Linked DNA regions of Methylomonas sp. 11b. The protein of the gene in region 1 interacts with the protein of each later gene in a pairwise test. Links are inferred from orthologs where the notes say so. Each region holds a gene or a part of one and is shown in the gene's direction. Other genes may lie near its edges.

The links.
Region 2: the proteins of dnaB (region 1) and rep interact in binary tests that used the Escherichia coli proteins (3 or more experiments, as listed by UniProt). The link is inferred for Methylomonas sp. 11b from one-to-one orthologs.

Annotation. Positions count from the first base shown.
Region 1 is NZ_KI911557.1:3,825,790-3,832,202, forward strand. What follows is about bases 1,101-3,990. They hold dnaB (replicative DNA helicase), read left to right. Parts: upstream 1,101-1,793; coding sequence 1,794-3,188; downstream 3,189-3,990. Other genes in these bases: METH11B_RS0118380 (VPLPA-CTERM sorting domain-containing protein), read right to left, coding at 1,101-1,347; alr (alanine racemase), read left to right, coding at 3,185-3,990. In the rest of the region: METH11B_RS0118375 (HD-GYP domain-containing protein), read left to right, coding at 1-514; more of METH11B_RS0118380, read right to left, coding at 667-1,100; more of alr, read left to right, coding at 3,991-4,297; METH11B_RS29225 (hypothetical protein), read right to left, coding at 4,445-5,125; METH11B_RS0118400 (DUF2797 domain-containing protein), read right to left, coding at 5,281-6,075; ppa (inorganic diphosphatase), read left to right, coding at 6,169-6,413. UniProt on the Escherichia coli protein: The main replicative DNA helicase, it participates in initiation and elongation during chromosome replication. Travels ahead of the DNA replisome, separating dsDNA into templates for DNA synthesis.
Region 2 is NZ_KI911557.1:3,230,787-3,237,225, reverse strand. What follows is about bases 1,117-4,032. They hold rep (DNA helicase Rep), read left to right. Parts: upstream 1,117-1,529; coding sequence 1,530-3,536; downstream 3,537-4,032. Other genes in these bases: METH11B_RS0115560 (DegQ family serine endoprotease), read right to left, coding at 3,539-4,032; METH11B_RS30050 (hypothetical protein), read left to right, coding at 1,338-1,493; METH11B_RS0115570 (class I SAM-dependent methyltransferase), read right to left, coding at 1,117-1,222. Also shown: METH11B_RS0115575 (hypothetical protein), read right to left, coding at 1-546; more of METH11B_RS0115570, read right to left, coding at 590-1,116; more of METH11B_RS0115560, read right to left, coding at 4,033-4,879; METH11B_RS0115555 (cyclic nucleotide-binding domain-containing protein), read left to right, coding at 5,032-6,363; rpmG (50S ribosomal protein L33), read right to left, coding at 6,423-6,439. UniProt on the Escherichia coli protein: Rep helicase is a single-stranded (ss)DNA-dependent ATPase involved in DNA replication; it can initiate unwinding at a nick in the DNA. It binds to ssDNA and acts in a progressive fashion along the DNA in the 3' to 5' direction.

The DNA of each region.
Region 1 (6,413 bases):
GCATTCTGAACGGGTTGCGCAAATCTCCAGGCAATTGGCATTGGATTTGGGGGTGACTGGTTGCGATCTGGAGCAGGTGGAAATTGCTGGTTTATTGCACGATCTTGGCAAATTGCGGGTTTCCGAAGACATCATCGACAAACCGGGTAGCCTGACCCCTGAAGAACGGGCCTGCATGCAGCGGCACAGTTACGATACTTACCGAATTTTGCAGCGGGTATTTACCGACTCTAAGATTCCGCAATGGGCTGGCTTGCACCACGAAAATCTGCGTGGCGAAGGCTATCCGTTCAAGACTATCGGCAAGTCTTTGGAGTTGGAGTGTCGGATTATCAGCGTCGCTGATATTTTTCAGGCCTTGGCGCAGTCCCGCCCCTATCGCGAGGGTATGTTATTGGCTGGCATTATCGAGCATCTGCGGCAACGCGTGGCTGAAGGCGTATTGGATGGCGAGGTGGTTGCTAAGTTGATCGAGAATGCGGACGTTTATTACGAACTGGCGCAAGGCAATTGATCAATGGCTTAAACCGGCCGCCAAAGCACTGTGCTTGTCCGCGACATATAGGTCTGGGCCTTGTAAAAATATTCGCTCGAAGCCGAAAACACAAAAGCCGAAGGCATCAATACACGCCTCCGGCTTTTAGCGACAGCGAACTAAACCGCTGATTACGCTTGGCGTTGTTTTCTGGTATTAAAGCCCATCAAACCGAGTAAGCCGGAACCCATCAGCCAGGCTGCGGCGGGAACCGGTACTGAGGTAATTGGGCCGCTTCCGCCATTGTTGTCTAGGCAATATTCAACATAGAGCTCTGCCGCTTTGAAAAAATAATCTTTGCTACCAGAATCCTTCACGCCCAATACGGCCGTCAATGAGGCGAAGCCGGTTTTGGAAAGAAAATCGCTAACATCCAAACTAATATATTGTTTGTAGCCATCGACTTCGGTCCAGCTTGTGGAAACGTTGGAGCCGTTAATCGATGTAATACGGGCGTATTCCTTTCTATCTTTTATCAGGCCATTTGAGTTGGAATCGTCCGCCGATGTTGAGTCATCGCGCAACCATATTTTCAGTAGAGCGTTATTGATAAAGGTGGTGTCCAGCTGATAGTCGAAGTTAAGGGTGTAGCTATTATTGCTGGTATCGCTATCTGCTTTCGAAATTAGCATGCCGCTGCTGCCGCCGGATAAAGTCAGACTCAATGTTTCTAAATCGCAAGACGCTTGGTTGCCGCAGCCACCGTGTCTGGAATCGTTGTCGTGTTCATGTTCAAAACCATTTGACGCAAAGGCGGAGGGAGTGAGCAGGGCCGAAGATAATAGAATGGAAGCAGTCAATAGCGTTTTCATGGCAAGTACCCAGAAGTAATGAATGGAAATTTATCGGAGGCGATTGGACGCAGAACAGGATGTGTGCGGCAAATCAGCTGGTGATCAGTGTATCCAGGTATGTAACTGTGTTTAATTGTCCGTTCGTGCCATGACAATTTTGTCATGGCGGACGGTTTGGACGGAGAGATTGGATTGCCGAGATAGCTTAAGGGCGGTATGGATTACCACCCTACCGAGTCCGCTGTTGAGCGGGATGAAAACCTAACAGAGCTGAATAGTGGCATCAAAAGAGCGAATTCTTAGCTCAGTTGCTTGTAGTGTAAGCAGTTATGACTAGAGAGTTAATTCAGCGGCTGGAAGTCCGTCAGTCTTGACGTCTGCAATTCGGTAAAGAAATCGACGCTGCCGCGATTACCGCATAGCCGGGTATAATCCGCCGCTATTGTTTGCAACCGCTGTTCGCCATGTCCGAAGACTACTATTTCACCCCCGACCAAGCCGTCGAATCCCTAAAAGTACCGCCGCATTCCATTCAGGCCGAGCAGTCGGTGCTGGGCGGCTTGATGCTGGATAACCAAACCTGGGATTCGGTCGCCGACAAAGTGGTCGAGACAGACTTTTATCGCCGCGATCATCGATTGATTTTCCGTGCTATAGCCCAGTTGGCGGAGAAACAAGATCCGTTCGACGTGGTGACCTTGTCAGAGGTGCTGGAAACGACCGGCGAATTGCAGGATGTGGGCGGTTTGGCATATTTAAGTACGCTGGCGCGAGATACACCCAGCGCAGCGAATATCGTGGCCTATGCCAACATCGTCCGTGATCGCTCGGTTTTGCGGCAACTTATCCACGTCGGCACCGAAATTTCCGATTCGGCATTTACCACCGAGGGCCGGGAAACTGCCGATTTGCTCGAAAATGCCGAACGCAAGGTATTCGAAATCGCCGAACAGCGCCAACGTGGGCAGGGGGGATTCAGCTCTATCAAATCCTTGCTGGCCAAAGCCGTGGATAAAATCGAAACTCTCTACGAACTCGATGGCGACATCACCGGCGCCAGCACCGGCTTCACCGATCTGGACGAAAAAACCTCCGGTTTGCAACCCGCCGATTTGATTATCGTCGCCGGCCGGCCATCGATGGGTAAAACCACGATTGCGATGAATATGGCCGAAAACGTGGCGCTGAAAAGCGGCATGCCGGTGGCGGTGTTCAGTATGGAGATGCCGGGCGAATCATTGGCGATGCGGATGATGTCGTCGCTGGGCCGCATTGATCAACACAAGGTACGCACAGGTAAGCTGGACGACGACGATTGGCCGCGTTTGACTTCGGCGATCAACTTGCTGGCGGAAACCAAGATGTTTATCGACGACACGCCAGCCTTGACGCCGACCGAAGTGCGTTCGCGCGCCCGCCGTTTGACCCGCGAACACGGTCAGCTGGGCTTGATCGTGCTGGACTATTTGCAGTTGATGCAATCGCCGGCCAGCGGCGATAACCGGGTGCAACAGATTTCCGATATTTCCCGCGGCTTGAAGGCGCTGGCAAAAGAGCTCAATGTACCGGTGATTGCACTGTCTCAGCTCAATCGTAATCTGGAGCAACGCCCCAACAAGCGGCCGGTGATGTCCGATCTGCGTGAGTCCGGCGCGATCGAGCAGGACGCCGATTTGATCATCTTTGTTTATAGGGACGAGGTCTATCACGAAGACAGCCCGGACAAAGGCATCGCCGAGGTGATTATCGGCAAGCAGCGGAACGGCCCTTTGGGGACGGTGCGGCTGACTTTCCTGGGCCAATACACCCGCTTCGAAAACTTTGCCGGCGTCTATAACGGCCCCGAGGATTACGAATGACGCCTGCGGCTTTTGTGCATCTGGATTTGGACGCCGTGCGCCACAATTTGGCGCAAGTGAAGCGTTACGCGCCGGACAAAAAAATCATGGCGGTGATCAAGGCCAACGGCTACGGCCACGGCATGACGCTGGTAGCCACCGCTTTGGACTTGGCGGACGGCTTTGCCGTCGCCAGGGTGGACGAGGGCGTCAGGCTGCGGCAAGCCGGATTTAAACAATCCATCACCGTGTTGCAAGGCTTTGTCTGCGTCGATGAGTTGTGGCAGTTGTTGAAATATCAATTGGCGGCGGTGATCCACACTCCCCAGCAAATCGCTATTTTGCAACAGCAAGCCGACTCCGAAGGCAAGCTTGCCGTCTGGCTGAAAATGGATACTGGCATGAACCGCCTGGGTTTTAAGGGCGCGGACTTCAGCGCTGCTTATCAGCAGTTATTGGGCTGCGCGCTAGTCGAGCAACCGATCAATCTGATCACCCATTTTGCCAACGCAGACGACTTGCTGGACGACAAAACCCGCCGGCAAATCGATTTGTTCAACGACGCGGTCAAAGACTACCCCGGCGTGTGCAGCATCGCCAATTCCGCGGGCATTATCGGCTGGCCGAATGTCCGCTTCGGCGCCGCTCAGGATCGCAGTAGCGATTGGGTTAGGCCGGGGTTGATGCTCTATGGCTGTTCGCCGTTTGCCGGCAAGACCGGGGCGGATTTTGGTTTGAAGCCGGTGATGAGTTTGCATTCACGGTTGATCGCGGTCAAGGATGTCGCCGCCGGCGAAACGGTCGGTTACAGCGGCACCTGGCAATGCAAAACTGCGACTCGGCTGGGTGTGATTTCCATCGGCTACGGCGACGGTTACCACCGCCACACCAAGAGCGGCGCGCCGGTGTTGGTAAACGGCCAACGAGTGCCGTTAATCGGCCGGGTATCCATGGACATGATCACCGTCGATCTTAACGAACAACCGGCTGCGCAACCCGGCGACCCCGTGACCTTGTGGGGCGACGGCTTGCCGGTCGAAGAAATCGCCCGCTATGCGGAAACCATCCCCTACACCTTGCTGTGCGGGATTACGCAGCGGGTGCAGGTCATCGAGCAGGGCACGGAATAAGTGCGAAGGTTCCTTAATCCTTAATCATCGAGCTTTTTTGGGCTATTCAGCTTTTAACTCGAGTATCCGGATATGGGCGATCACTAATCGGTGCGAGTTCGTTTCTTCCATGTTCTGCAAAGAGCGGATAAAAATGGCTTAATTGACTTACCGGTAATTTTTTCTTAGTGCCAGAAAACCGGCTATGCCGGAAACAAACAAAAACAGTGCTGATGGAATTGGAACAGGCGATGCTAATAAAAGACCCTGGCCATTTCCCAGTCTTCCCCAGGTCACATCCTTTGCTGTTAAGTAAGTTGGAATTAAATCAACAGCCGATACAGTATCGGGCAAGTTCCGCAAAGCTATTTGCATAAACGACGGAAGCACGGATTGTGCGTAGGAATATTGCATTCCAAAAATAATGTTGCTTGCACTCCAAGGATTGATGTTATACGCAACACCAGAATATGGCGTAATGCTAGAATACCAAGATGATGAGGGATTTTCAGAAGCGAAATAACTTACTCTAGATAAGAAAAAATTAGCTTCTGTTGGGTCTGAAAAATCTTGTCTTTTTATATAAGCAATTTCAGGCAAAAACTCAAAATACAACTGTTCAAACATTCCATTTGGGTTCGACAGAGAGATATCTATGTTAATAGAGTTACTAGATACGTCAGTTATTGTTACTGCAGCAAATGGTGTATTTAAGTTTTCTATATCATGGTCTGTCGCGTAGATCGATGGGGCGTTTTTGAAAAAAGAATAAGAAAAAGTGCTTCCTGAACAAATACTACTAAAACTAAATAAAGAAATAAGAAATACAAAAATTGATAACTTCCTCATGATGTTTTTTCCCTGTAGGTAAAGTTGTGTATTGATTAAAACGCTATAGCCGAAAACTTCAAATCGGGTTATCCGGCCTTATGTTGGCGGAACACATTTCAGGTGCCGATTACCACAAATTATTGCAAGCCCAAAACGAGCCCACTTTATCAAAGTTATACCCCCACTTCCACTTCGTACCCCGAGTATTTGCGGATATTGATCACGCCGTTGTCGAAGATCAAATACTGGCCTTTGATGCCTTCCAAGATGCCGGACACCAGTGGTTCTTTGTCGAAATTAAACGATTTTACCTTGCTGGGGTATTGCAGCACCGGATAGTCCAGCGTCAGGGATTCGGCATCGCTGAGCAATTGCGGCGGGCTGTCGGGAAATTGCGCGGCGATGCCTTGCAACTGATCCGCGCATTCTTTCAGCAATTGATCGCGGATTACAGCCAGATCCAAGGGCACGGTGTTGTTTTTCAACATTTGTTGCCAGCTGGTTTTATCGCTGACATGTTGCGCCAAGGTGACTTCGATCAATCCCGACAGATGGCGGGAAACGACCTTAAAAATGGGTAAGGCTTGCACCGCGCCTTGATCGATCCAGCGGGTTGGGGTTTGCGATTGGCGGGTGATGCCGACCTTAATTCCGGAAGAGTTCGCCAGATAAACAATATGCGGTTGAAAGCAAAACTCCTCGCCCCAACTGGGTTCGCGGCAAGTACCGGCAGCGTAGTGGCAGGTTTCCGGTTTCATGATGCACATATCGCATTGCGCCAGCTTGATGAAACAGGGGTAGCAGTAGCCTTGATTGAAGCTTTTATTGGTTTTTTTCGCGCAATGGACGCAAAAAATCTGGCCGGTGTAGCGTAGCGACAGTTGTTTGCCCAGCAGCGGGTTCAATTCGATTGCTTGTGCGCCGACCGGCAAGCGGTATTGCACTGGCTCGGCCAACGCGCTGGTCATTTTTTGCAGACTGCCTAACACTTGATTTAATCCCGATAGCTTAATAACGGCGGCTATAATGACAGCGTTTCCAGCGTACTCAAAGAGGATTCGATGTCATTCATGCAAGTTGCTGCTGGTGGCAATATTCCGTTTGAAATAAATGTGGTGGTCGAGATTCCCGCCTTCAGCGATCCGGTCAAATACGAGGTGGATAAACATACCGGCGCTCTAACAGTGGACCGCTTCATGGGCACCGCCATGCAATATCCCTGCAATTATGGGTACATCCCGCAAACTTTGTCCGAAGACGGCGATCCGGTGGACGTGATGATCATCACGCCGGCACCTTTACTAAG
Region 2 (6,439 bases), 590 kb from region 1 along the record:
TGTATAAAATAACCAAAATGCGCCAGGAAGCGGAACTATAGTTATTGAAGGCTCAGGCAATCCTACAATATCCGATAACCAGTAACGAACAGAATTTCCGCCACGAAAACTAAAGCTCAAGTAAGACTCTCCGTTGTCCACAGCTGTTTGCAAAAGTATTGAGGTGTCAATGGATAGAAATCCTCCATAAACATCAGTAAAGACGTGAAAAAGTGTCCCCATATTCCATTCGTCAGTACTGACGACCCCATCGCCAGCAAAGGAATATATCTTAAATATACCTGGTTCTGGATCGAGACTTTCTATAGGGATACTGAGTGACGAACTCGGTAATATTCCAGTTAATCCACTAATATCAAAATGAACTAACGTACGATCTTCTGTACCAAGTTTTACAGCGTCAAAACCCAGAAGTAAAACGTTCGCACCACCGTCAAAGCTTCGTAGTCCCGTCATATCAGTTGGCGTAATCGTCGCTGCTTCTATTTTCATCGTTGCCGAGAAAAAAAGAATGGTAGCTATTGCAATAATGTTTTTGGGGTTCATGACTAATCTCCTATGTCTAGTCCTGATAAGACCTAACGTGGCGCTAACCGGCCTGCGCGGCTTTTCGCGCGGGTCCGGTTGAGCGCAGTGTTAGACGCTTGGCGACAACACGAACCATACCTGCAAGCCCAGGCTCGATGCGGACCGTAAACCCTTTGGCTTGAAGTTTCGAGGATACCCACTCCGGCGAAAGCCTGAGTTTTCGATAGGAGCTGACGCTTAGTTGCCAGATAGAACCACTGCGCTCGTGAAGCACATCGTGAACGGTAACGTAGTCGGGAGAGTACTCAAGAAAGCAAGTCAGGATGCGATCATTGTCACTTTTTACGGGGATAAAGCGTCCATCCCCAACTAGGGCTGAGGTGTAGTCTCGAAAGGTGGTAATGAACATGCCGTCTGGGTGTAACGACTCTGCGACAAGAGAAAACAATTGCTCGACGGACTGCGTATCTGACAGATGAGTCAACGTGTCGCCCATGCATAGGATGAGGTGCGCCTTCGCGTTCAAGTACTTTTGAAAGGCCAGCAAATCGTCCTCCACCGTTTGAATGGGCAGCGACTCGATGTGGTCTTGTAGTACTTCAAGAAGCTTTGGGGAGCTGTCTATAGCGACCACCGAATAGCCGCAACGAGCCAACGGAATGGAGTGCATACCGAAGCCCGCTCCTAGATCAATAGCAGTAAAAGGGGCGCGTTCCTCGAATTAGACCAAGTGCGTGCCAAAATTCGTTTGAGGCTCTAAAGCATTCGCACAGAAAAGGCCTTACGCGGACTGGATTAAACGATTTATTTTGTATTTTGGCAAGCAACATCCGCGCGACCTGGGTGCTAGAGAAATTGAGCAGTTTTTGACGCATGTCTACTGTCTCCCAAGTTCCAGTTTGGTAATCCAGTGCTTGGGTATAGCCCACGAAATCAGAGAATCAACATTATCGTCCTTAGCCTGAGATAATAACCTTCTTGTTATTCACTTAGCTGTTGTCGTGTCCCCCAAACTCAACCCCCAACAACTCGCCGCCGTTAAAATTATCGATAGACCGCTACTGGTGCTGGCCGGCGCTGGCAGCGGCAAGACGCGGGTGATTACCGAGAAGATTGCGTATCTGGTGCAGCAAGGCACTGCCGCGCGGCATATTGCGGCGGTGACTTTTACCAACAAGGCGGCGCGGGAAATGAAGAGCCGGGTTGGCCGTTTGTTGGATGACAAGCAGGGGCGTGGGCTAAGAGTCTCGACTTTCCATTCCCTGGGTTTGGATATTTTGCGCGCCGAGCACAAGGCTCTGGGTTATAAGGCCGCGATTACCTTGTTCGACGAGCAGGACCGGTTGACTTTGCTGCGTAATCTAATCAGTCACGGTGTCGGCGGTTGCGATATTGATAACGTCGAGCAGTACAACTGGCAAATCGGCCAGTGGAAAAATGCCTTCATCACCCCGCTACAAGCCTTGAGTCAATCCGACGCCAACAGCCTGCCGACGGCGCTGCTTTACGAAGCATTTACCCGTAGTTTAAAGGCTTATAACGCCACCGATTTCGACGATCTGATTTTGTTGCCAGTGCTGCTGTTCCAACAACATCCGGATGTGCTGGAGAAGTGGCAAAACAAAATTCGCTATTTACTGGTGGACGAATACCAGGACACCAATATCACTCAGTATCAACTGGTCAAGCTATTGGCTGGTAATCTCGGCCGCTTTACGGTGGTCGGCGACGATGACCAATCGATCTACGCCTGGCGCGGTGCGCAACCGGAGAACCTTGGACAACTGCAAAAAGATTACAGCCGCTTGCAGGTAATCAAGCTGGAACAAAACTACCGTTCCGCCGGGCGGATTTTGAAGGTGGCCAACCAATTGATCGCCAACAACCCGCACGCCTTCGAGAAAAAACTCTGGAGCGAACTGGGTTATGGCGACCCGTTGCGAGTGCTTAGTCACAAGAACGACGTGGCCGAGGCTAAGCAAGTTACTGCCGAAATTGTGCATCATCGCTTCAAGACCGGCGGCAGCTATGGCGATTACGCGATTCTGTATCGCGGCAATCACCAGTCGCGTTTGTTCGAGAAGGAATTGCGCGAGAACAATGTGCCCTATTTCATCAGCGGCAGCGCCTCGTTTTTTTCCTATGCGGAAATCAAGGACGTACTGGCGTATTTGCGCTTGCTGGTTAATCGCGACGACGATGCGGCCTTCTTGCGGGTGATCAACACGCCGCGCAGGGAGATTGGGCCGACCACGCTGGAAAAGCTCGGCGCCTACGCCAACGAGCGGCATATCAGTTTGTTTGCGGCCTGCAACGAGTTGGGCCTACAACAGCGGCTGCCGGAAAAATCGGTACAACGTTTGAGCAAATTTTGCGATTGGTTGAAAGAGACGGCGATTAAGGTTGAGCGCGAGGATACCTTTGTAGTGATCAACAAGATGATCGACGAGATCAACTACTCGGCCTGGTTGCAAGAAAACAGCAAAACCCCGGCAGCGGCGGAACGCAAACTGAAAAATGTTTACGAGTTGATCGAATGGCTGCAACGTCTCGCCACTAAAGACCAAGGCGCTCAGCAGTCGCTGGCGGATGTGATTGCCAAGGTGATGTTGCTGGATATTTTGGATCGCAATCAGGAAGACGAAGCCGGCGATCAGGTGAGCTTGATGACCTTGCATGCTGCCAAGGGCTTGGAGTTTCCGCATGTGTTTTTGATTGGCATGGAAGAAAACCTGCTGCCGCATCAGAACAGCATCGAAACCGAGAATATCGAAGAAGAGCGGCGTTTGGCCTATGTGGGCATCACTCGCGCCCAACAGACTTTAACCTTTAGTTATTGTACGCATCGCAAGCGTTACGGCGACATGGCCGAGTGCGAACCCAGCCGGTTTTTAAACGAACTGCCGGAAGAGGATCTGGAATGGGCCAACAAAAAGCAGTTGCCGCCGGAAGAGATTAAGCAGCGCGGCAAGGCTAGTCTTGCCGCACTGAAGACGATGTTGAATTGAGCCTATTGCAGGACTACGAAAAACCCCTCGCCGCCGCGTTGCAGATTGACCAGCAATGGCGCATTGGGATTGACCACCTGCTTGATTTCATCCAAATTTCTGACCCGGTAACGGTTGGCGGTGACGATGATGTCGCCGGGCCGCAAACCGGTTTTCCAGGCTTTGGAATTCTGTTCGACTTTTTCGATCATTACGCCTTCCACCTGATCCTTGGGGGTTACGCCGAGCACGGCTCCGCTTAGAGTCGGATGCAGTTTATTGCCGTCCAGCTCCGGCCGTTTCGGCTTGCCGATAGTGGCTTGTAGCGACTTGCGTTCTTCGCCGCGCATGATCTCCAGGTTGGCGGTGTCGCCGATCTGCAGCAAACCCACCGCATTACGAATTTGGGCGCTGCCACCTTTGACGTCCTGACCGTTGATTGCCAGGATAATATCGCCCGGCTCTAACCCTGCTTTTTCCGCAGGCGATCCCGCCTCTACCCGGCTTACGACCGCACCGTGTTGGCTTTTCAGGGCAAAGGCTTTTACCAGTTCCGGCGTCAAATCTTGCGTGGTTACACCCAACAAACCGCGGCGCACTTCGCCGTGCTGCACCAGCGACTCCATCAGCCGAGTCGCCATATTCGAGGGAATCGCGAAACCGATGCCGACGTTGCCGCCGGTGGGCGCCAGGATTGCCGTGTTCATGCCGACAAATTCGCCGCGTAAATTCACCAAGGCGCCGCCGGAGTTGCCGGGGTTGATCGAGGCATCGGTCTGAATAAAGTCTTCGTAGCCTTCAATCCCCAGCCCGGAACGACCCAGGGCGCTGACGATACCGGAGGTAACGGTTTGGCCGAGGCCGAACGGGTTACCTATGGCGACCACGAAGTCGCCGACTTTAAGCTGGCTGGAGTCGGCGATTTTCAAGGCGCTCAGGTTATCGGCGGGGATTTGAATCACCGCGACGTCGGCTTCCGGATCGGTACCCAATAGTTTGGCGTTAAGCTGCCGGCCGTCGCTGAGGGTGACGGTGATTTTATCGGCTTTATCGATCACATGATTATTGGTCAACACATAACCTTGATCCTTATCGATGATCACGCCCGAGCCCAGGCTGTTTTTTTGCTGTTGCCGCTGGTTTTTGGGGATATTGAAAAAACGCCGAAGCGCCGGATCGATCATCAATGGATTTTCCTGTACCCGCACATTGGTCGAGGTGGAAATGTTAACGACGGCGGGCATGCTTTGCTCCAGCATCGGTGCCAGGGAGGGTAATGGCGCGCCGTCGACTTGTCCGGGTAATTCTGCGCCGGCTCGCCAGCTGCTCAGGCCAAACAAGATAATCAGGAATAGTTTGTTCATGTTCGTCATGGTTTTTGCATTCCAGGCAGTTAAGTTGCCAGCATGGACACGCTGGGTGGCTAAATGTTTCACTGAGAGTTTACTTAATAATCGACTATCATAGATTAAGTTTTCTTGTTGGTTTCCCTTCACTTTTTATTCGCGACGAGTACGTGGCTGTCGACATCCATTCCGCTGAGGGCCGTGTCATTCGGCAATTAATTCCGCTATCCACCTTGCCCTTCAGTAAGTTTGAGGCGCTGTGCGCACAAATCAAGATAGAGGATGCGGAAGAGGGTCAATTTTTGTTCAAATGCGGGGATGAACGTAACGATCTGGTTTACTTGATCGACGGTAGCGTGACCTTGCAGACCGATCTGTTAAAGATAGAAACGATCAAGTCGGATAGTCCTTCGGCGCGCTTCGCGCTGGCGCATCAAATCCCCAGAAAAGTGCATGCGGTTGCGAGTACCCGAATTCGTTTTTTGCGATTGAATGCTGATATGATGAAATCGGTTCAAGATGTCCCGTATGAAGAAGCAGAGAGTTTTATGGTAGTTGAAGAGGTGGAGGACAATGACGACTGGATGACGACCTTGTTGAAGTCGCCGGTATTTCGGGCGTTGCCTCCGGCTAATTTGCAAAAAATTTTGATGGGTATGCAGGAAGTGCGCGTGGATGCCGGCACCGTGATTGTCAACCAAGGTGAGCCGGGCGATTTTTACTACATCATCAAAAGAGGGCAATGCTTGGTGAGCAGGAAGCCGGCACCGAATGCCAAAGAGATCAAGTTGGCGCAACTCAGCGATCAGGATACTTTTGGCGAGGACGCGCTGATTTCAGGTGAGCCTCGTAATGTTTCAGTCAGTGCTTTGACCGATGTGTGTTTGTTGCGTTTGGGTAAGGAACAGTTTCTAACCTTAATCAAGCAGCCAACGCTTAAATATATCAGCTATAAAGATGCCCAGGATTTAGTCGCCAAGGGCGCCGATTTGATCGATGTGCGCGAGCCCGACGAATATAAGCCCAAGCATTTGCCGTACAGCATCAATCTGCCGTTTTTTTCCTTGCGCATGCAGTTAAAAACCTTGAATCGTCAGCATCCCATCGTCGTGGTTTGTCAGAACGGCAAGATTAGCGAAACGGCGGCTTTCATCCTGATGCGGCATAAATTCAATGCGCTGATTTTAAGCGGCGGTATCGACAGCATTAACCCGGATGAGCTGAAAGCGCCTTCGTCATTTCCGATCGACGACGGTATTGAGACTAGTAATTTTAGAGGAGCCGGTGGCGAAGGCGAGACGAATCACTCGTTCACCGAGCAATCCTCAATACAAGACGACATGGAGCGTTTACGGCGCTTTCTGCAACAGCTTAAAACCAAATACAATATTTTGGAAGCAGAGAAAAAGGCTTTGGAGATGAAATATTTGGCACTTGCCAAATTTACGGAATCGCTAAAAGCCGAGCTGGAAGCGATGAAGAAGGCCGGTGGCGGTGGCTAGTCGGAAAAAACCTTGCTACTAGCCCGCCAACGCCTGAAAGCGGATCAATAAAACGCTGTTTATTTGATTTTAGCTT